3 regions of the Pseudomonas sp. SL4(2022) genome follow, and region 3 is predicted to be linked to each of the others. Evidence: predicted binding sites of a transcription regulator. Region 3 holds the regulator's gene; each other region holds the start of a gene.
The links. Region 3 encodes FliA, which starts transcription of late flagellar genes. Its sites were predicted from a motif close to CTAAAGTTTNNNNNNNNNNNGCCGNTAA; they were not measured.

Region 1: the regulator FliA is predicted to act here: its motif matches at 1,999-2,026, upstream of OU997_RS15845 (flagellar protein MotY).
Region 2: the regulator FliA is predicted to act here: its motif matches at 4,532-4,559, upstream of OU997_RS19020 (methyl-accepting chemotaxis protein).

What each region holds. Positions count from the first base shown of each region.
Region 1 covers NZ_CP113060.1:3,355,046-3,361,638, reverse strand. Annotated here, with positions in the region: gene OU997_RS15850 (argininosuccinate synthase) at 1-916, opposite strand, end outside; gene OU997_RS15845 (flagellar protein MotY) at 1,048-1,965, opposite strand; gene pyrC (dihydroorotase) at 2,182-3,228, shown strand; gene rnt (ribonuclease T) at 3,225-3,899, shown strand; gene OU997_RS15830 (NAD-glutamate dehydrogenase) at 4,000-6,593, opposite strand, start outside.
Region 2 covers NZ_CP113060.1:4,021,854-4,028,446, reverse strand. Annotated here, with positions in the region: gene metH (methionine synthase) at 1-443, opposite strand, end outside; gene OU997_RS19025 (fatty acid cis/trans isomerase) at 612-2,891, shown strand; gene OU997_RS19020 (methyl-accepting chemotaxis protein) at 2,935-4,500, opposite strand; gene rlmM (23S rRNA (cytidine(2498)-2'-O)-methyltransferase RlmM) at 4,708-5,763, shown strand; gene OU997_RS19010 (CocE/NonD family hydrolase) at 5,768-6,593, opposite strand, start outside.
Region 3 covers NZ_CP113060.1:3,241,904-3,248,496, reverse strand. Annotated here, with positions in the region: gene OU997_RS15345 (chemotaxis protein CheA) at 1-1,283, opposite strand, end outside; gene OU997_RS15340 (protein phosphatase CheZ) at 1,296-2,084, opposite strand; gene OU997_RS15335 (chemotaxis response regulator CheY) at 2,104-2,478, opposite strand; gene fliA (RNA polymerase sigma factor FliA) at 2,576-3,322, opposite strand; gene fleN (flagellar synthesis regulator FleN) at 3,319-4,149, opposite strand; gene flhF (flagellar biosynthesis protein FlhF) at 4,227-5,534, opposite strand; gene flhA (flagellar biosynthesis protein FlhA) at 5,550-6,593, opposite strand, start outside.

The DNA.
Region 1 (6,593 bases), 110 kb from region 3:
CGTCTTTCAGGTGAGCCACTTCGCGATCCAGGGTGATCGACTCAATGGCACGGTGGCCCTTGAGCATGATGGTGCCGCCGGGGGTCTCGTAGCAGCCACGGGACTTCATCCCGACAAAACGGTTCTCGACGATATCCAGACGACCGATACCGTTCTCACCACCAATGCGGTTCAGCTCAGCCAATACGGTCGCCGGGCTCATTTCCTTGCCGTCGATGGCAACGATATCGCCCTTGCGGTAAGTCAGCTCGATGTAGGTCGGGGTGTCCGGTGCGGCTTCTGGCGATTTAGTCCAGCGCCACATGTCTTCTTCGTGCTCGGTCCAGGTGTCTTCCAGCACGCCGCCTTCATAGGAGATGTGCAACAGGTTGGCATCCATGGAGTACGGCGACTTCTTCTTGCCGTGACGCTCGATTGGGATGGCGTGCTTCTCGGCGTAGTCCATCAGCTTCTCACGCGAGAGCAGGTCCCACTCGCGCCACGGGGCGATGACTTTCACGCCGGGCTTGAGCGCGTAGGCGCCCAGTTCGAAACGAACCTGGTCGTTGCCTTTGCCGGTGGCACCGTGGGAGATGGCGTCTGCACCAGTCTCGTTGGCGATTTCGATCAGGCGCTTGGCGATCAGTGGACGGGCAATGGACGTGCCCAGCAGGTACTCACCTTCGTAAACGGTGTTGGCACGGAACATCGGGTAAACGAAGTCACGCACAAATTCTTCGCGCAGGTCGTCGATGTAGATTTCCTTGACGCCCATGGCCTGAGCCTTGGCACGTGCCGGCTCGACTTCCTCACCCTGGCCGAGATCTGCGGTGAAGGTCACCACTTCGCAGTTATAGGTATCTTGCAGCCACTTGAGGATCACGGAAGTGTCCAGGCCACCGGAATATGCCAGGACTACCTTGTTTACGTCGGCCATGCCATCAACTCCACGGGGTTGTGCGGGAAAACCGACGATTCTACTGCCCATGCCGTCTGATTTATAGAGGCGCGACAGCTTGTGATGACCAAGCGACGGTTAATTGTTGGACAACGGATGAACAGCATGCATCAGGAGGTGGCTGCAGGCTCCGCAGCAGTGGGTGCAGGCGTTGCTTCGGGCGGCACTGCCGCCTCAGGCACACGATCAAGCAGAATGGTCACCCGGCGGTTCTTCGCCCGGTTGGCTTCGTTGGTATTGGGTGCAAGGGGATAACGCTCGCCATGGAAACGCATGGTGATCTGCTCAGCCGGAATACCATTAGCCTTGAGGTACTCCATCACCGCCAGTGCCCGGCGCCGTGACATATCGCGGTTCGTCAGGCGATTGCCGCTGTTGTCCGCATGGCCGTCAAGCTGAATTCGATTAACACTGGGATCAGCCTTGAGGTAGCTCAAAATGATATCAAGCTTGGCTTGTGCGAGCGGTTCCAGGACGATGCCCCCCCCCGGAAAACCCACCAAGCTCTTGCGTACCTGATCAAAATTCACCGGCAGCAACTTTGCGGTGCACGCGAGGTACTCGTCATACGCCTTATCGAATTTGGCCGGTAGTAGACGCACTTCAATACTGTCACCGCCCATGGCTGTACGGTGTCGTACCACAGGGCTGCGCCCCTCAAGCAATCCAGTCAATAACCGCACACCCTGCTCTTGAGAACTGTTGAACAGCACTTCGGCCGACAGCACATTGACCGAGCCGAGATTGATGTCCCCTCGCCCTGGCTGCCACGGTGCAGCAGCAGCCAACAGCGTCGCGTTGCCTTTGCTCATCCAGCGCTCGCGGGCCTTGAGACTGAATATCACCTGCTCCCCAGCTCGCCGCACAAACACCCCGGAGCCGAAATCGGTGATAGGTTGCGACAGGCGGCACTCGAACTGATCACCTTCAACCTGCCACTCGATCTTCTCCAGACGAGTCTGGAAGCTGATAGCAAGGGCCGACTGGCTTGCCAGCAGGCAAAGCACTGCGAGTGGGTAGGGTCGCACGACAGACTCCAGGGAATACGGCTTACCTTCTGTCTATCGGTGCCGCGCCAGAAAACTTGAGCACGCAGCCACGCTCAGGTGCCGCCATCCCAGGAAGCGGCCAGGCGGTAGCCATCGACATCCATCCGAGTTTGTCCAACACGCCTGCTTTCAACGTGCTGCCACGGGGCTTTTCCGGTAGCATTCTCGCCACGTTTTGCCCGCCTGGAAGCTTCCATGACTGACCGCCTTACCCTGCTGCGTCCCGACGACTGGCACATCCACCTGCGCGACGGTGGCGTTCTGCCCCACACCGTCGCCGATGTAGCCCGCACCTTCGGACGCGCCATCATCATGCCCAACCTGGTGCCGCCGGTACGCAACGCAAGCGAAGCGGATGCCTATCGCCAGCGCATTCTCAGCGCCCGCCCTGCGGGCAGCCGTTTCGAGCCGCTGATGGTGCTGTACCTCACCGACCTGACCCAGCCTGAAGACATTCGCACAGCCAAAGCCTCGGACTTTGTGCATGCGGCCAAGCTCTACCCGGCCGGCGCGACCACCAACTCCGATTCTGGCGTGACCAGCATCGACAAGATTTTCCCGGTGCTCGAAGCCATGGCTGAAGTCGGCCTACCACTGCTGGTACACGGCGAAGTGACGCGCAGCGAGATCGATGTATTCGACCGCGAGAAGATCTTTATCGGCGAACACCTGAGCCGTGTGGTCGAGCGCTTCCCGACCCTGAAAGTGGTGTTCGAGCACATCACCACGCGCGATGCGGTGGAGTTCGTACAAGGCGCCTCGGCCAACGTAGGTGCCACCATCACCGCCCATCACCTGCTGTACAACCGCAACCACATGCTGGTTGGCGGCATCCGCCCACACTTCTATTGCCTGCCGATCCTCAAGCGCAACACCCACCAGGATGCCCTGCTGGATGCGGCCACCAGTGGCAACGCCAAGTTCTTCCTCGGCACCGACTCGGCGCCGCACGCCAAGCACGCCAAAGAAGCAGCCTGCGGCTGCGCCGGTTGCTACACCGCCTATGCGGCCATCGAGCTGTATGCCGAGGCCTTCGAGCAGCGCAACGCGCTGGATAAGCTGGAAGCCTTCGCCAGCCTGAACGGCCCGGATTTCTATGGCCTGCCGCGCAACAGCGACAGCATCACCCTGGTGCGTGAAGACTGGACTGCACCTGCCAGCCTGCCACTGGGCGAGCAAACCGTTATCCCGCTGCGCGCCGGTGAAACCCTGCGCTGGCGTCTGCTGGAGCGCCAAGCGTGAGTGAAGACCTGTACGACGACGAGCTCGAGAGCAGCCCGCACTCCGGCCCACGCCACCCGATGGCGACACGCTTTCGTGGCTACTTGCCGGTAGTCGTGGACGTGGAAACCGGTGGTTTCAACTGCGCCACCGATGCCCTGCTGGAGATTGCCGCTACCACCATCGGCATGGATGAAGGCGGTTTTCTTTATCCGGAACACACCCACTTCTTTCGTATCGAGCCGTTCGCAGGCGCGAATATCGAACAAGCGGCACTGGACTTCACCGGTATCAAGCTCGATCACCCGTTGCGCATGGCGGTGAGTGAAGAGCATGCCCTTGGCGAGATCTTCAAAGGGCTGCGCAAGTCGTTGAAGGCCAACAGCTGCAAACGGGCGATTCTGGTCGGGCACAACAGCAGCTTCGACCTGGGTTTTCTCAATGCGGCCGTGACGCGCTGCGGCATCAAACGCAACCCGTTCCACCCGTTCTCCAGCTTCGATACCGCCACCCTGGCTGGCCTGGCTTACGGCCAGACCGTACTGGCCAAGGCCTGCCAGGCCGCTGGCATCGATTTCGATGGCAAGGAAGCACACTCGGCCCGTTACGACACTGAGAAAACCGCCGAACTGTTCTGCGGCATCGTCAACCGCTGGAAAGAGATGGGCGGCTGGATGGATTTCGACGACTGACAACCATAGTCGCCGCATATCCATCGCGCATAAAAAAGCCCCGCAATCGCGGGGCTTTTTAATACTGCAGGCAGCGCAGGACAAGCCTGCGCTGCCTTTATCAAGCGCTCTGTGCCAGGTCCATCAACTCGCGGTTAGCCACAGCGTACATGGCGTAATCGGTGTTGGTGGCCGCACGTAGCTCGCCGAGCATGACCTTCCAGCGATCAACCAGACGGCGGTGTTGGTCCAGCCACACGCCGACCCGCTCTTCGATATCCGCCGGGCCTTCGGCCATTTGCAGTACCGAGACGGTGATGGCGCGTTGCTGCCAGTCCAGGTCATCGCGGAAGGCTTCACGGGCCAGGGCTTGCCAGTTGTTTTCCACCGGCAGGCTGGTGATCTGCTGCAGATACCAGGACAGCTCCAGCGCTCCACCGGTGGCGAAGTAGGCGGTGGCCACCTCTCCAGCATCCTTGCCTGTTACATCCGCCGCCTCAATGATCGGCAACAGGGTGTACAAGTGGCTGGTGCCGGCGACCACACGCGCCAGTTCTTCCGGCACACCGGCTTCGACATACCCCTGGAAGCGGGCCAGCCACTGTTCACGGGCCGGACCTTCAAGCAGTTCGTCGAGTCGACCAACCAATGCTTCGATGCGCGGCGCGAAATGCGCCACATCGCGGGCCGCATCCAGCTCGTTGCGACGGCTGCGCAGGAACCAGCGGGTCGCACGGCGCCCCAGGCGCATCAGCTCGTCCATCAACTGCAGTTGCAGCTCGGCAGGCACCTGGTAGTCCAGCGCCTCGATCTGCTGCCACCAGTGCGGCAGACGGAACAGATCACGCACGATCACATAGGCGCCGGCGACATTCGCTGCGCTCATGCCGGTGGATTCCTTCAGGCGCTGCACAAAGGTGATACCCATGTGGTTGACCAGATCGTTGGCAATCTGTGTGCTGACAATTTCGCGCTTGAGACGATGACGACGCATCGGCTCACCAAACTTCTTCGCCAGCAACGGCGGGAAGGCGGTTTCCATCTCACGGGCCAGGTACTCGTCATCCGGTACCAGGGATTTCAACAGGGCTTCCTTGAGGTCGATCTTGCTATAAGAGATCAGCACCGACAGCTCCGGCCGGGTCAAGCCCAAGCCATTGGCGGCGCGCTCGTTGAGTTCATCGTCGGTGGGCAGGAACTCCAGCGCGCGGTCCAGTTTGCCCGCCGCTTCCAGATCCGTCATCAAGCGCTTGTACTCGCCAACCCGCTCACGCGCACGGCGCTCGGCCAGCGACAACGCCTGGGTCTGCTTGTAGTTGTTGCCCAACACCAGGCCGCCGACTGCATCGGTCATTTCCACCAGCAGCTTGTTGCGTTGCTTGCCGGTCATATCACCCGCACCGACGATTTCGCCGAGCAGGATCTTGATGTTTACCTCGTGGTCGGAGCAGTCCACCCCCCCCGCGTTGTCGATAAAGTCGGTGTTGCTCTTGCCGCCATTGAGGCCGTACTCGACGCGACCCAGTTGGGTCATACCCAGGTTGCCGCCCTCACCCACCACCTTGGCACGCAGTTCGCGACCATCCACACGTAGCAGGTCGTTGGCCTTGTCGCCGACATCGGCGTGGCTTTCCTTGCTGGATTTCACGTAGGTGCCGATGCCGCCGTTCCACAGCAGGTCCACCGGCGCCTTGAGCAGCGCGTTGAGCAGCTCGGTCGGGGCCAGCTTGTCGGCGCTGATATCAAAGCGTTCTTTCATCTGCGGACTGATGGCGATGCTCTTGGCGCTGCGCAGGAAGATCCCACCGCCCGCGGAGATCAGCTTGGCGTCGTAATCGGCCCAGCTGGAGCGCGGCAGATCAAACAGCCGTTTGCGCTCGATAAAACTCTTCGCCGCATCCGGGTTGGGGTCGATAAAGATATGCATATGGTTGAAGGCAGCGACCAACTGCAGGCTTTCCGAGAGCAGCAAACCGTTGCCGAACACGTCACCGGCCATATCACCGATACCGATCACCGTAACGTTGTCCTTCTGCACGTCGATACCGCGCTCACGGAAGTGACGCTGCACCGAGACCCAGCCACCCTTGGCGGTGATGCCCATGCCTTTGTGGTCGTAACCGGCTGAACCGCCCGAAGCGAAAGCATCGTCCAGCCAGAAGCCATAGTCCTGGGCAATGCCGTTGGCGATGTCGGAGAAGGTCGCTGTACCTTTGTCGGCCGCCACCACCAGGTAGGGATCGTCGCCATCGTGACGCACCACATTCTGCGGCGGCACCACGGCACCGTCTTTGAGGTTGTCGGTGATGTCCAGCAGGCCGCTGATAAAAATGCGGTAGCAGGCAATGCCTTCAGCCAGCACGTCATCACGCGAGCCCCCCAGCGGCAGGCGCCGTGGGATAAAACCGCCCTTGGCACCCATCGGCACGATGACCGCGTTCTTCACCTGCTGTGCCTTGACCAGGCCCAGCACCTCGGTGCGGAAGTCTTCCTCACGATCCGACCAACGCAGGCCGCCACGGGCGACGTCACCAAAGCGCAGGTGCACGCCTTCAACACGCGGCGAGTAGACGAAGATTTCGAACTTTGGCGTGGGCCGCGGAATATCCGGAATCGCCCGCGGGTTGAGCTTGAAGCTGAAGTAGGACTTGTTCTGTCCAGACGCGTCGGTCTGGTAGAAGTTAGTGCGCAGGGTGGCTTTGATCAGGTCCAGAT
Region 2 (6,593 bases), 780 kb from region 3:
GAGATCGAGCAGGTGCGGCTGGTTGGGCCCAGTACGCCGGCAACGAAGCGCGGGCGATCCGGGGTTTCCAGGGTCTTGGCATCGGCCACGCGGCGGGCCAGGCGCGCGCCTTCGATGTTCAACTCATACACCAGGCTTTCCATGCCGTAGTCGGCCTGGGACACCTGGGTGGCGTTGAAGGTGTTGGTTTCAAGGATGTCTGCGCCGGCATCCAGGTAGGCTTTCTCGATTGCGCCGATCACGTCGGGACGGCTCAGGATCAGCAGGTCGTTGTTGCCTTTGACGTCCTGCGGCCAGTCGGCGAAGCGTTCGCCACGGTAATCGGCTTCTTCCAGCTTGTAGCTCTGGATCATGGTGCCCATGCCGCCGTCGAGGATCAGGATGCGTTCCTTCAGGGCTTGCTGAAGTGCGTGGAGGCGGGCGCTGCGATCGGACAGAGACATGGAGAGAACTACCTGGGACGCGTGAAAAAAAGATGCGCGATGATAACAAAGCTGCACGCTTTTGCAGTGGGCTGCGCTTTTACATGAATCTTACTCATGTTTGCGGGTTGGCCTTTGCTAACCGACGCCAGCTAGAATCGGCACTTGAGCCTTTTTAGAGATGTTTCCATGGTCTGCCGTTTACTACTTGGCGTGTGTTTATTGTTCATCGGCTCATTACAGGCGGCCGAACCCATCTCCTACAGCCGCGATATCCAACCAATTTTTACCAAGAACTGCGTGGCCTGCCATGCCTGCTACGACGCGGCCTGCCAGCTTAATCTGGGCAGTGGTGAAGGTGTGCTGCGCGGCGCCAGTAAGGCCACGGTGTATAACGGCACGCGCACCCAGGCGCAGGCCACTACACGGCTGTTTGTTGATGCCCACGGTGAGGCCGCGTGGCGGCGTAAGGACTTTGTGTCTGTGCTGGATCAGCAGGGCAGTCAGGCCGCTTTAATGGCCCGTATGCTGGAACTGGGTCATCAGCAGCCGTTTGCGGCCAATAGCAAACTGCCGGCCGGGTTGGCTATCGGCATCAACCGGGTCAACCAATGTCCGCTTCCGCAGGAGTTTGAGGCGTTTGCCCGTAAAAATCCGCAGGCAGGCATGCCGTTTGCCGTTACCGGCTTGAGCGAGGCGGACTACCAGACGCTCCAGCGTTGGCTGGCCGAGGGCGCGCCGGTCGATCAGCAAACGCTGCAGGCCAGTGCGGCTGAGGCGCAGCAGATCGCCAATTGGGACGCTTTTATGAATGCTCCCGGTGCCCGCGAGTCGCTGGTTTCGCGCTGGCTCTACGAGCATCTGTTTCTCGCCCACCTGTATTTTACCGATGGTGAGCCGGGGCACTTCTTCCAGATGGTGCGTTCGCGCACGCCCAGCGGCCAGCCGGTGGACATCATCGCTACGCGGCGACCCAATGATGATCCCGGCACCGAGTTCTACTACCGGTTGATCCCCGTGCAGGGGGTGATCGTGCACAAGACCCATATCACCTACGGGTTGAGTGCAGCGAAGCTGGCGCGGGTCAAAGCATTGTTCTTTGCCAGTGACTGGCAGGCCGACGCTGTGCCCGGATATGGCCTGCAGCGCCGCGCCAATCCATTCGAGACCTTTGCCGCGATTCCGCCCCAGGCGCGTTATCAGTTCATGCTGGATAACGCCGAATACTTTGTGCGCACGTTTATTCGCGGGCCAGTTTGCCGTGGGCAGATCGCCACGGATGTGATTCGCGATAACTTCTGGGCGATGTTCCAGGACCCACAGCACGACCTTTACATCACTGATGCGCAATACCGTGAGGAGGCCACCGGGTTATTGGCCATGCCGGGACAGCTTGATGGCATCACCGATTTACCGGGCCTGTGGCGCAGCTACCGGGACAAGCGCAATGCCTATGAAGCGCTGCGCATGCAGCGCTACGCTGATGCGCCAGCGGCGAGTTGGTCGCATATCTGGGCCGGCAACGACAACGCACTGCTGTCGATCTTCCGCCATCACGACAGCGCGTCAGTGAGCAAAGGGCTGATTGGCGAAGTGCCGCAAACCCTCTGGTGGATGGACTACCCACTGCTGGAGCGTACGTACTACCAACTGGTAGTGAACTTCGATGTGTTTGGCAACGTTTCGCACCAGGCGCAGACCCGCTTGTATTTTGACCTGATTCGCAATGGTGCCGAGGTCAACTTCCTGCGCCTCATGCCGGCTGAGTCGCGCCAGGGCTATCTGAGTGATTGGTACCAGAGCAGTGGCAAGCTGAAGGTCTGGCTGGACTATCAGGCCATCGACAGTGACAGCCCAAGCGCACTGCGCTTGGCAGCGGGTGACCCGAAACGCAGCTTTGCCGGGGCGCTGCTGGAACGTTACGGCAGCCTGAACGCCCGGCCTGACCCGATCAACCGCTGCACGGGTGCGCATTGTCATCGGTCCGGTATAGCCTCCGAGTTACAGCGTGCCGAGCAATCCCTGAGCCGCCTGACCGGTAAACCGGGTGGCACGCTCAAGGTGATCAACCAGTTGCCGGAAACCACACTTTTACGCGTAGAACTGGCTGGAGGGCAGCGCGAGGTTTACAGCCTGTTGCGCAACCGTGCGCACAGCAATGTGGCCTTTATGCTGGGCGAGGAACTGCGCTACCAGCCCACTCTGGATACCCTGACGGTGTACCCGGGGGTGTTCAGCAGTTACCCGAACTTCATCTTCAACATCCCGGCAGAGCAGGTAGCGGCGTTTGTCACTGCGCTGGAACAGGCGCGTGATCAATCAGCCTTCGATAAGGTGGTCGAGCGCTGGGGGATTCGCCGTACACATCCGCAGTTTTGGCATTACTTCCACGATATGTCGGCCTATATCCAGCAGATCGAGCCAGTGGAAGCCGGCGTGCTGGATATGAATCGATATGAGAATTTATAGGGCGCGGGCAGGTGGCGCACTGCGCGGCAGTGCGCCGATATGGTTAGCGGTTGAAGCGTTCAACCAGAGCATACTGGCCGTTGGCTGTGGCCATCAGCGCCGCACTGAGCAGGGCCGTGTCATGGGCCTCGCCTGAGGTCTGATCGGCTAACTGGGCAATGGTGGTGATGCTGCGGTTGACCTCATCGGCAACGGCGCTCTGCTCTTCGGCGGCTGCGGAAATCTGGTTGGCCATATCGGTGATATTGGCTACCGCTTCGCTGATACCGGCCAGGGCCTCATCGGCCTGCTGCACGCGTTCAACCCCTTCATCAGCCTGTTTGCGGCCGATTTCCATGGTCATCACCGCTTCTTCGGCGGTGCGTTGCAGCTTGGCGATCAACTGATGGATCTGTCCGGTGGATTCGGCCGTGCGTTGCGCAAGCGAACGGACTTCATCGGCTACCACGGCAAAACCACGTCCCATGTCACCGGCGCGCGCCGCTTCGATAGCGGCATTGAGCGCGAGCAGATTGGTCTGATCAGCAATGCCCTTGATCACATCGACCACACCTCCGATCTGATTGCTGTCATGGGCCAGGCGAGTCACGGTCTCACCGGTATCGCCAACAGACTGCGAGAGGCGCTGGATAGCCTGACGGGTTTCGCTGGCGATGCTGCGGCCGGCACTGGTCAAGCGATTGGCATCCTGAGTGGCGATGGCCGTGCGTGCCACATTGCTGGCAACTTCCAGCGTGGTGGCGGCCATCTCATTGATGGCTGTTGCGACTTGATCGGTTTCATTGCGCTGGCGTTCAAGCCCGGCGGAACTGCTGTGAGCAAGTGTATCGGCTCGTTTGGCTTGCTGAGCGAGTTGCTCAGCGGTGTCCTGCAGGCGTGTCAGGCAGGTTTTCAGGCGCGCCTCCTGGCTCAGAATGGACATTTCCAGACGCCCCTGATCGCCACGGCTGTCGGTATACATCTGCGCAATCAGTGGGTCGGAAGTGGTCTGATCAGCCAGGCGTAGCAGGCGTGCGAGGCCACGTTGCTGCCAGTTAAGCCCTGCCAGGCCAAGCGGTATAGATAACCCTGCAGCGAGTGCAAAGCCCCAACTGGAGTCCAGCCAGGCGCCGATCAGGAAGCCGATCTGGCTGACCAGAATAAATGGCAGCCAATCCTGCACGATTGGTAGCCAGCGATCAGTGCTGGGGATCGCTGACTTGCCGCTATTGATCCGTTGATAAAGGGCTTCCGCGCGGCGAACCTGCTCGGCAGTGGGTTTGACTCGAACAGATTCATAGCCAATGACCTGATTGTGTTCAGTCACCGGTGTGACATAAGCATTGACCCAATAGTGGTCACCGCTCTTGCAACGGTTTTTGACGATGCCCATCCAAGGGCGGCCTTTCTTCAGGGTATCCCACATGTGTTGAAACACAGCAGGAGGCACATCCGGGTGGCGTACGAGGTTGTGCGGCGCCCTGATCAACTCCTCGCGAGTGAAACCACTAATGTCCACAAAGGCGTCGTTGCAATAAGTGATCTGACCTTTGAGATCCGTGGTGGAAATGAGTCGTTGCTGCGCCGGGAATGTGCGCTCACGTTGTGTAATGGGCTGATTATTGCGCATGGTGAGTTCTATTCCTTTTGTCGTTATCGGTACTTCGGCCGCAGCCGCCGGAAGTTTAGCTGCGGAACCGCATCTGGGCTGGAAATGCTCCAGGGCTCAGGCTTGAGGCTTTGGGCGCGCATTCTTGCTATCTGCGCAGGAATAGTCACGTTGACTTTAAGCATACAGCGGTGAGTCGGCTATGATGCGCGCCTTGAGGAGAGACTGATGAACACGTTGCTGTTGCACTGCCGCCCCGGATTCGAAAACGAAGTCTGCGCTGAGATTGCCGAACAGGCAGCGTTGCTAAATGTGGCCGGGTATGCCAAAGCCAAGCCGAACATGGCCTGCGCAGAATTTATCTGCACCGAGGCCGAGGGGGCCGAGCGCCTGATGCGTGGGGTGCGCTTCACTCAGCTGATCTTTCCCCGGCAATGGTCACGCGGCACATTTATCGGCCTGCCTGAACTGGACCGTATCAGTGTGCTGCTGGCTCACCTGGCCGACTCACCGGTGTTTGGCAGCCTCTGGCTGGAAGTGCTGGACACCAACGACGGCAAAGAACTGTCGAATTTCTGCAAGAAGTTCGAGGCGCCGCTGCGCAATGCCCTCAGCAAAGCCGGCAAGCTGGTCGACGATGCACACAAGCCACGCCTGTTGCTAACCTTTAAAAGTGGTCGTGAGGTGTTTGTTGGCATGGCCGAGGCGAATAACTCGGCGCTGTGGCCTATGGGTATTCCTCGACTGAAGTTCCCCCGCGAAGCGCCGAGCCGCTCGACCCTCAAGCTGGAAGAGGCCTGGCATACCTTTATCCCCCGCGAGCAGTGGGATGAGCGCCTGTCCGATGAGATGACCGGGGTTGACCTCGGTGCTGCGCCGGGCGGCTGGACTTATCAGCTGGTCAAACGCGGCATGCTGGTCACCGCCATCGATAACGGGCCGATGGCCGAAAGCCTGATGGACACCGGTCTGGTCAATCACCTGATGGTCGATGGCTTCACCTGGACGCCCAAGCAGCCGGTGGACTGGATGGTCTGCGATATCGTCGAAAAACCGGCGCGGACGGCGGCGATGGTGGAAACCTGGATTGGCGACGGCCATTGCCGGGAGGCGGTGGTGAACCTAAAGCTGCCGATGAAACAGCGCTACGCCGAAGTGCGTCGCCTGCTGCAGCGCCTGCAAGACGGCTTTTCCGAGCGCAAGATCAAGGTGTCGATAGCCTGCAAGCAGCTCTATCACGACCGTGAAGAAGTCACCTGTCACCTGCGCCGCTTAGGTAAATAACGCCTCAATGTCTGGCCAGTTGCGGCTGTAGCGGCAGCAGCTGCGGCCACTCGACGCTGCCTTGCAGCGTGCTGCTGGAGAGCTGCCAGGAACCGTTGAACAGGTATTGGCCACTAAAGCCGCTGATACGCAGTCCCAGAGTATCGCCCGGTTGCAGCTGTGCGCTGACGGCAGCCAGTTCCGTGCTGACTTGCCCGTTGAGCGGGGTGACCTGCTCACTGAGTACCTCACTGCTGCCATCGGCGCGCTTGACCACCAGGGCGGCAAACAGCGTCGGCAGTCCCTCGGCGTTTTCCAGATGCACGCGTGGCACGCCCACCAGGGCGCTGCTCGTCTGCACCTGTTGCAGCGGGATAAACCGCGACGCTTGCAGCAGCCCGCTGCTAAACGGCCGAATCGCCGTGGTCGGCAGCGCGATACGTTGATTCGTCGGTAGTTGCTGCAGGGTCACGCCCTGATCCAGATCGAGGCTGACGCAGAAGTCGGGAATGCTCGCCGCCACGCCCTTGCGCCCGCGCAGCTTGTCTTCGTACCAGCTGATGATGCTCTGGTAGAGGTTGATTGCCCGACCGTCGCAGTTCAGCACCGCTTCGTTGTTGAACGGCGGCAGGCCGCTCCAGCGCTGCATCGGCGGCGGCAAAATATGCCCACCCTGCATGCCGAGCAGACGCACATCACGCTCACCCTGTTGCAGGCAATCACGAATCGCCAGCCCCTGGTTGAGTGGGAACAGAGTGTCACGCATGCCCTGGATCAGCAGGGCATCAGCCTGCGGACGCTGGCCTCGTGCGCAGTAGCTGGTCAAGCTGTGGGCTTTGAGTTCGTCGCGC
Region 3 (6,593 bases):
TTGATTGGCTGCATGCGGGTTTTCATAACAGCAGTTTGCAAATCTGCCGTTACGACATCGAGGTTTGATACAGCCTTCGACATCGCTTCATCGCCACTACTGGAGCCCAAACGAACCAAACGGTTACGCACCAGCACCAGCTCACCCACCATATTCATGATTTCGTCCAGCCGCGCAGTGTCAACGCGCACCGTGGTTTCAGCTTCGCTCGGGGGCGCAGCTTTATCTGCCACGGGTGCAGCGGGCGCAGAAGCTTTGGCTGTTTCAACCTTGGGGGCAGGCTTAGCTGCGGGCTTGGCAGCCACAACTGCAGGCTTCACGGGCTCTGCAGCTTTAGGCTCCGGCGCAGCGGCTACAGGTTTAATCGCTTCAGGCTCGACAAACTTGCCCTTACCGTGAAGCTGATCCAACAGTGCCTCAAATTCATCGTCAGTAATGTCTTCGCCAGGAACCTCGGACACCTGGGCAACCTTGGGGGCCGGTGTGTCTTCGACCGGAGCAGGTGGGACAAACTGACCCTTACCGTGTAATTGATCGAGCAGCGACTCAAACTCATCATCGGTAATTTCATCACTACTGGTGGCTGCTGCCGGCGCTGCAGAGGCCGGCACGGCGGCTGGAACATTTGCTTCAGCGACGAATTGACCCTTGCCATGCAGTTGATCGAGCAGTGACTCGAACTCATCATCGGTGATTTCGTCACTGCTGGCTGTTTCGGGCGTAACGGTGTCGACGCTGCCGCCATCAAGAGCGCCCAACAGCTGCTCGAACTCACTGTCAGTGATATCAGAACCTGCACTTGCGGCCTCTGCAACCGCTACTTCCTCAACGACCTCAATTGCTTCTGCGGCCGGTTCGACTAAAGGTTCCTCGCCGGCAACCTCTTCAGAACCTGCCGGCTCCGCTAGACGAGACAACGCTGCGAGTAACTCGGGAGATGCGGGTGTCAGCTCCGTCCGCTCACGCACTTCAGTGAACATGCCGTTGACCGCATCAAGAGCTTCCAGCACTACGTCCATCAATGCCGAATCAACACGCCGCTCACCCTTACGAAGGATGTCGAAAACGTTTTCTGCGATATGGCAACATTCAACCAGCTCGTTGAGCTGGAGAAAACCGGCACCACCTTTGACGGTATGAAACCCGCGAAAAATAGCGTTGAGCAGATTCATGTCGTCCGGGCGACTTTCCAGCTCTACGAGCTGTTCGGACAGTAATTCAAGAATCTCGCCGGCCTCTACCAGGAAGTCCTGGAGGATTTCTTCATCGGCGCCGAAGCTCATATAGACGTGCTCCTAAAATCCCAGGCTGGAAAGCAGATCGTCAACATCATCCTGATTCGATGCGACGTCTTCACGCTTATCGGCATGAATCTGCGGACCTTCACCACGAGAAGGCTCTTTTTGTTCTTCTCGCTCGGCACGGAGCAATTCGTGGTTATGCTCAATACCGGCAATCTGATCGACTGAACTGGCCATAATCACCAGTTTCAACAGATTACTTTCAACCTCGGTCACCAACTGGGTAACCCGCTTGATTACCTGACCTGTCAGGTCTTGGAAGTCTTGCGCCAGAAGAATGTCGTTCAAATGCGAAGACAGCTTGGCCCCGTCTCGCTCGCTACGCGCAAGAAACAACTCAACTCGCTTGGCCAACTCTCGAAAACCATCAGCACTCATTTCGCGGCGCATGAAACGCCCCCAGTCGGTGCTCAAATTGTGCGCCTCATCAGCCAGATCATTCACCAGCGGAGCGCTCTGCTCGACCAAATCCATGGTGCGATTGGCCGCTTTTTCGGTCATCGTCACAACATAGTTAAGACGCTCAGTTGCATCAGTAATTTGAGAGATTTCGGTTGCATGAGGTACGCGTGGGTCAAGCTGAAAATTCACAATGGCATTGTGTAGCTCACGGGTCAGTTTGCCGACTTCGTGATACAAGCCGCGGTCACGCGCTTTGTTGAGCTCATGTATCAGCTGTACCGCTTCACCAAAATTGCCCTGTTCCAGGCTGTCTACCAATTGGCGAGCGTTGTATTTCAGGGTTGACTCAAGGTCACCGTGAACGGAATCTTTATGTTCCATAGCACCCTCGTGGCAGACATCAGCCGTTGACTCGCTCAAAAATCTTTTCGATCTTTTCTTTCAGAACCTGCGCAGTAAACGGCTTAACCACATAGCCATTTACTCCAGCCTGAGCTGCCTCAATGATCTGATCGCGCTTAGCTTCAGCAGTCACCATCAACACGGGCAGTGTTTTCAGGCGATCATCCGCACGTACGGCGCGCAGTAGATCAATTCCCGTCATGCCGGGCATGTTCCAGTCAGTCACCAAAAAGTCGAAGCTGCCGCTCTGCAACATCGGCAGAGCAGTAGTGCCATCGTCAGCCTCTGCGGTATTGGTGAACCCCAAATCACGCAGGAGGTTCTTGATGATCCGTCGCATCGTTGAAAAGTCATCAACGATGAGGATTTTCATGTTCTTGTCCAAGTCGACCTCCGTACAGTCCCAAACGCACCCAGCACTCTGTGCGCGTCTTTAATCGTGAAACCGGCCCAGCGTTAGCAAATTCAACTCAATGTGCGCGCCAATCAGCCAGTCGAGCACGCAAACGAGCAGCACACTGACTGTGTAGTTGGCTTACACGAGATTCGCTAACCCCCAGTACTTCGCCGATTTCCTTAAGATTTAATTCTTCATCGTAATATAGCGCTAACACCAGGCGTTCGCGCTCCGGCAGATTGGCAATAGCATCAGCCAAAGCTGCTTGAAAGCGTTGATCTTCCAGATCACGAGAAGGCTCAAGACAGTTAATGCTCGCGTCTTCACCTACTCCACTGTGTTCACCATCCAGCAACAGGTCATCAAAACTGAACAAGCGACTACCCAGCGTGTCGCCAAGGATGCCGTAGTAATCTTCGAGACTCAATTGGAGTTCGGCCGCAACCTCTTGATCTTTAGCGTCACGACCCGTTCTGGACTCAATCACGCGAATCGCATCGCTAACCATACGACTGTTGCGATGCACCGAGCGCGGTGCCCAGTCACCTTTACGTACTTCATCAAGCATAGATCCGCGGATGCGGATGCCAGCAAATGTTTCGAAACTGGCACCTTTGCTGGAATCGTATTTTTTTGACGCTTCAAGCAGTCCGATCATCCCGGCCTGGATCAGATCATCAACTTGCACATTGGCCGGTAAGCGTGCCAGCAGATGGTAGGCAATACGCTTGACCAAAGGCGCATAACGCTCGATCAACTGGTGCTGGGAGTCCTGCGCCTGCGCCTTGCTATACATACGAAGTCCAGAGGCTGCTGTCATGTGGCCGTGTCCGCGATCGGTTGGTGCACCAGGCGTTCAACAAAAAACTCTAAATGGCCACGCGGGTTGGCTGGTAAAGGCCAGGCGTCAACTTTCTGAGCTATTGCTTTGAACGCCAACGCACACTTCGAACGCGGGAAGGCTTCATATACCGCACGCTGTTTCTGTACGGCCTTACGGACTGACTCATCATAGGGAACGGCACCAACATACTGCAGAGCCACATCAAGAAAGCGATCAGTCACCTTGGTCAGCTTAGCAAACAGGTTACGACCTTCCTGTGGGCTGTGCGCCATATTGGCCAGTACACGGAAACGATTCATACCGTGGTCACGGTTGAGCAACTTGATCAACGCGTAGGCATCAGTAATCGACGTAGGCTCATCACACACGACCACCAGCACTTCCTGGGCCGCACGAACAAAACTGACTACGCCATCACCGATACCGGCAGCAGTATCAATAATCAGCACATCAAGGTTATCACTGATGTCACTGAAGGCTTGAATCAGCCCAGCATGCTGCATGGGGGACAGCTGCACCATGCTCTGAATACCGGATGCTGCCGGTACGATTCGAATGCCACCCGGCCCCTGCAACAGCACATCACGCAGTTCACACTCACCACTGATAACGTCTTCCAGGGTGCGCTTGGCACTCAAGCCCAGCAACACATCGACGTTAGCCAGGCCCAGGTCAGCGTCCATCAACATTACCCTGCGCCCAAGGTCAGCCAGAGCCAATGCCAGGTTCACCGAGACATTGGTCTTGCCGACGCCACCTTTGCCGCCGGTTACTGCAATCACCTGAACGGGATGCATACCCATATTATCTACACACCTTGTCTAACTTCGACTGGAGCCACTTTAGCCGGTCAGGCCTACCACAAACCGAAAGGAACCTTTTAACTGACACGTCGCGCGGACTGCTGGTAAAGACCGGCAAACATCTCTGCCATTGTATCTTCGCTAGGATCCTGGGTTGCCTGCAGCCCTACGGCACGACTGACCAGCTGATGACTGCGAGGCACCTGTAAATCATCAGGAATTCGTGGCCCATCAGCGAGATAGGCTACCGGTAGACGCTGCGTAATAGCCAGCCCTAATACCTCGCCCAGGCTGGTTGCCTCGTCCGCCTTAGTGACAATACAGCCTGCCAACCCACAGCGCTTATAACTATGGTAGGCGGCTTTCAGCACTTGGCCCTGGCTAGTGGCCGCCATTACCAGATAATTTTTTGCGTTGACGCCGCGGCTGGCCAGTGTTTCCAGTTGCATGCGCAAAGCGGGATCGTTGGCTGGAAGGCCAGCCGTATCAATCAGCACCACGCGCTTGCGTGCCAAAGGCGCCAGAGCCTGGGTCAGTGACTGGCCAGGATCCACCAGGGTCACCGAAACATTAAGAATGCGCCCCAGGGTCTTGAGTTGTTCCTGCGCCCCGATGCGGTAGCTGTCCAGGCTGACCAACGCAATATGCTGCGCGCCGTGCTTGAGGACATAACGCGCGGCCAATTTAGCCAGAGTCGTGGTCTTGCCCATCCCGGCCGGCCCCACCAAAGCGATAACGCCACCCTCATCCATCGGTTCCTGCTTCGGCGTTTTGATCGCATGGGCCAGGTGCGCCAGCAGCATGCGCCAGGCCTGGCGCGGCTCGGCCACGTTGGCAACGCGCTCCAGCAGGACTTTGGACAGTTCGGCTGACAGCCCCATACGCTGCAGGCGACGCCACAGATTAGCCTGTTGCGGGCGACGACTTTGCAACTGGCCCCAGGCAATCGAACCCAACTGAACTTCTATCAACTCACGCAGCCCGTGCAACTCAAAGCGCATGGCATCCAGTGCATGCTGATCAGTCCCGGCGGCGGGCGGTATAGGCGTGCGGGATTTGCGCATAACGGCTGCGAGACTATCGGCAGGCAACTCCAGCTCTGCGCCAAACAACTGGCGATCCTTACCGGCATCTACCTTGGCACGGGTAGTCAGTTCGGCCTGCGCAGTGGCGATTTTCGCCTGAGTCTTGCGCAATTCAGCCTCCAGGGCTGGATTAGGCTGACGCGCTGGCGCTGCCGGCACCTGATAGTCCAGCGCCGCAGTCAGTTCGACACCGCCAGCTACGCGGCGATTGCCAATGATCGAGGCATCGGCACCCAGCTCATCACGCACCAATTTCATGGCAGTGCGCATATCGGCGGCGAAAAAGCGTTTGACCTGCATGGCCTGTGACCTCGGTTAGTTCTGCCCCACCGTCGCAACGATGGTGACCTGCTTGTTGTCCGGAATTTCCTGGTATGCCAGTACATGGATACTCGGAACCGCCAGCCGCGCGAATCGCGAGAGCATCGCCCGGACCGGGCCGGCAACCAGCAGAATCACTGGTTTGCCAAGCATTTCCTGGCGCTGCGCTGCTTCCACTAGGGAACGTTGCAGCTTCTCGGCCATGCCTGGCTCTAGAAGAATGCCATCCTCAGAGCCTTGACCGGCTTTCTGAATACTATTGAGCAATATCTGTTCCAACCTGGGTTCCAAGGTGATGACAGGCAGTTCCAGCTCTAGTCCCACAATGCTTTGCACAATTGCGCGAGACAGTGACACACGCACGGCAGCCACCATCGCGGCGGGATCTTGACTCTTCACGGCCACGTTGGCGATGGCCTCAGCAATGGTCCGGATATCACGTACCGGTACCTGTTCCTGCAACAGAACCTGCAGCACCTTGAGTAAGGTCGACAGGGAAATCATTCCCGGCACCAGTTCCTCAGCCAATTTAGGCGAGGTCTTGGCCAGCAACTGCATCAGTTGCTGCACTTCCTCGTGCCCGAGCAGTTCGTGAGCGTGCTTGTGCAGCACTTGATTGAGGTGAGTGGCAACAACTGTGCTGGCGTCCACCACGGTGTAGCCGAGAGACTGCGCCTGATCTCGTTGGCTGGGGTCGATCCACACCGCTTCCAGGCCAAATGCCGGGTCCTTGGCGGCGATACCATTGAGTGGTCCGAATACCTGACCGGGGTTGATTGCCAGCTCACGGTCCGGATACACCTCGGCCTCGGCCACACTCACGCCCATGAGCGTCAACCGGTAGGCGTTGGGCTGCAAATCCAGGTTGTCGCGAATGTGCACCGAGGGCATGAGAAAACCCATTTCCTGGGAGAGCTTCTTGCGCACGCCCTTGATCCGCGCCAGCAGCTGGCCACCCTGGTTACGGTCAACCAGCGGAATCAGCCGATAACCCACTTCCAGCCCCACCATGTCGACCGGCGTTACATCATCCCAGCC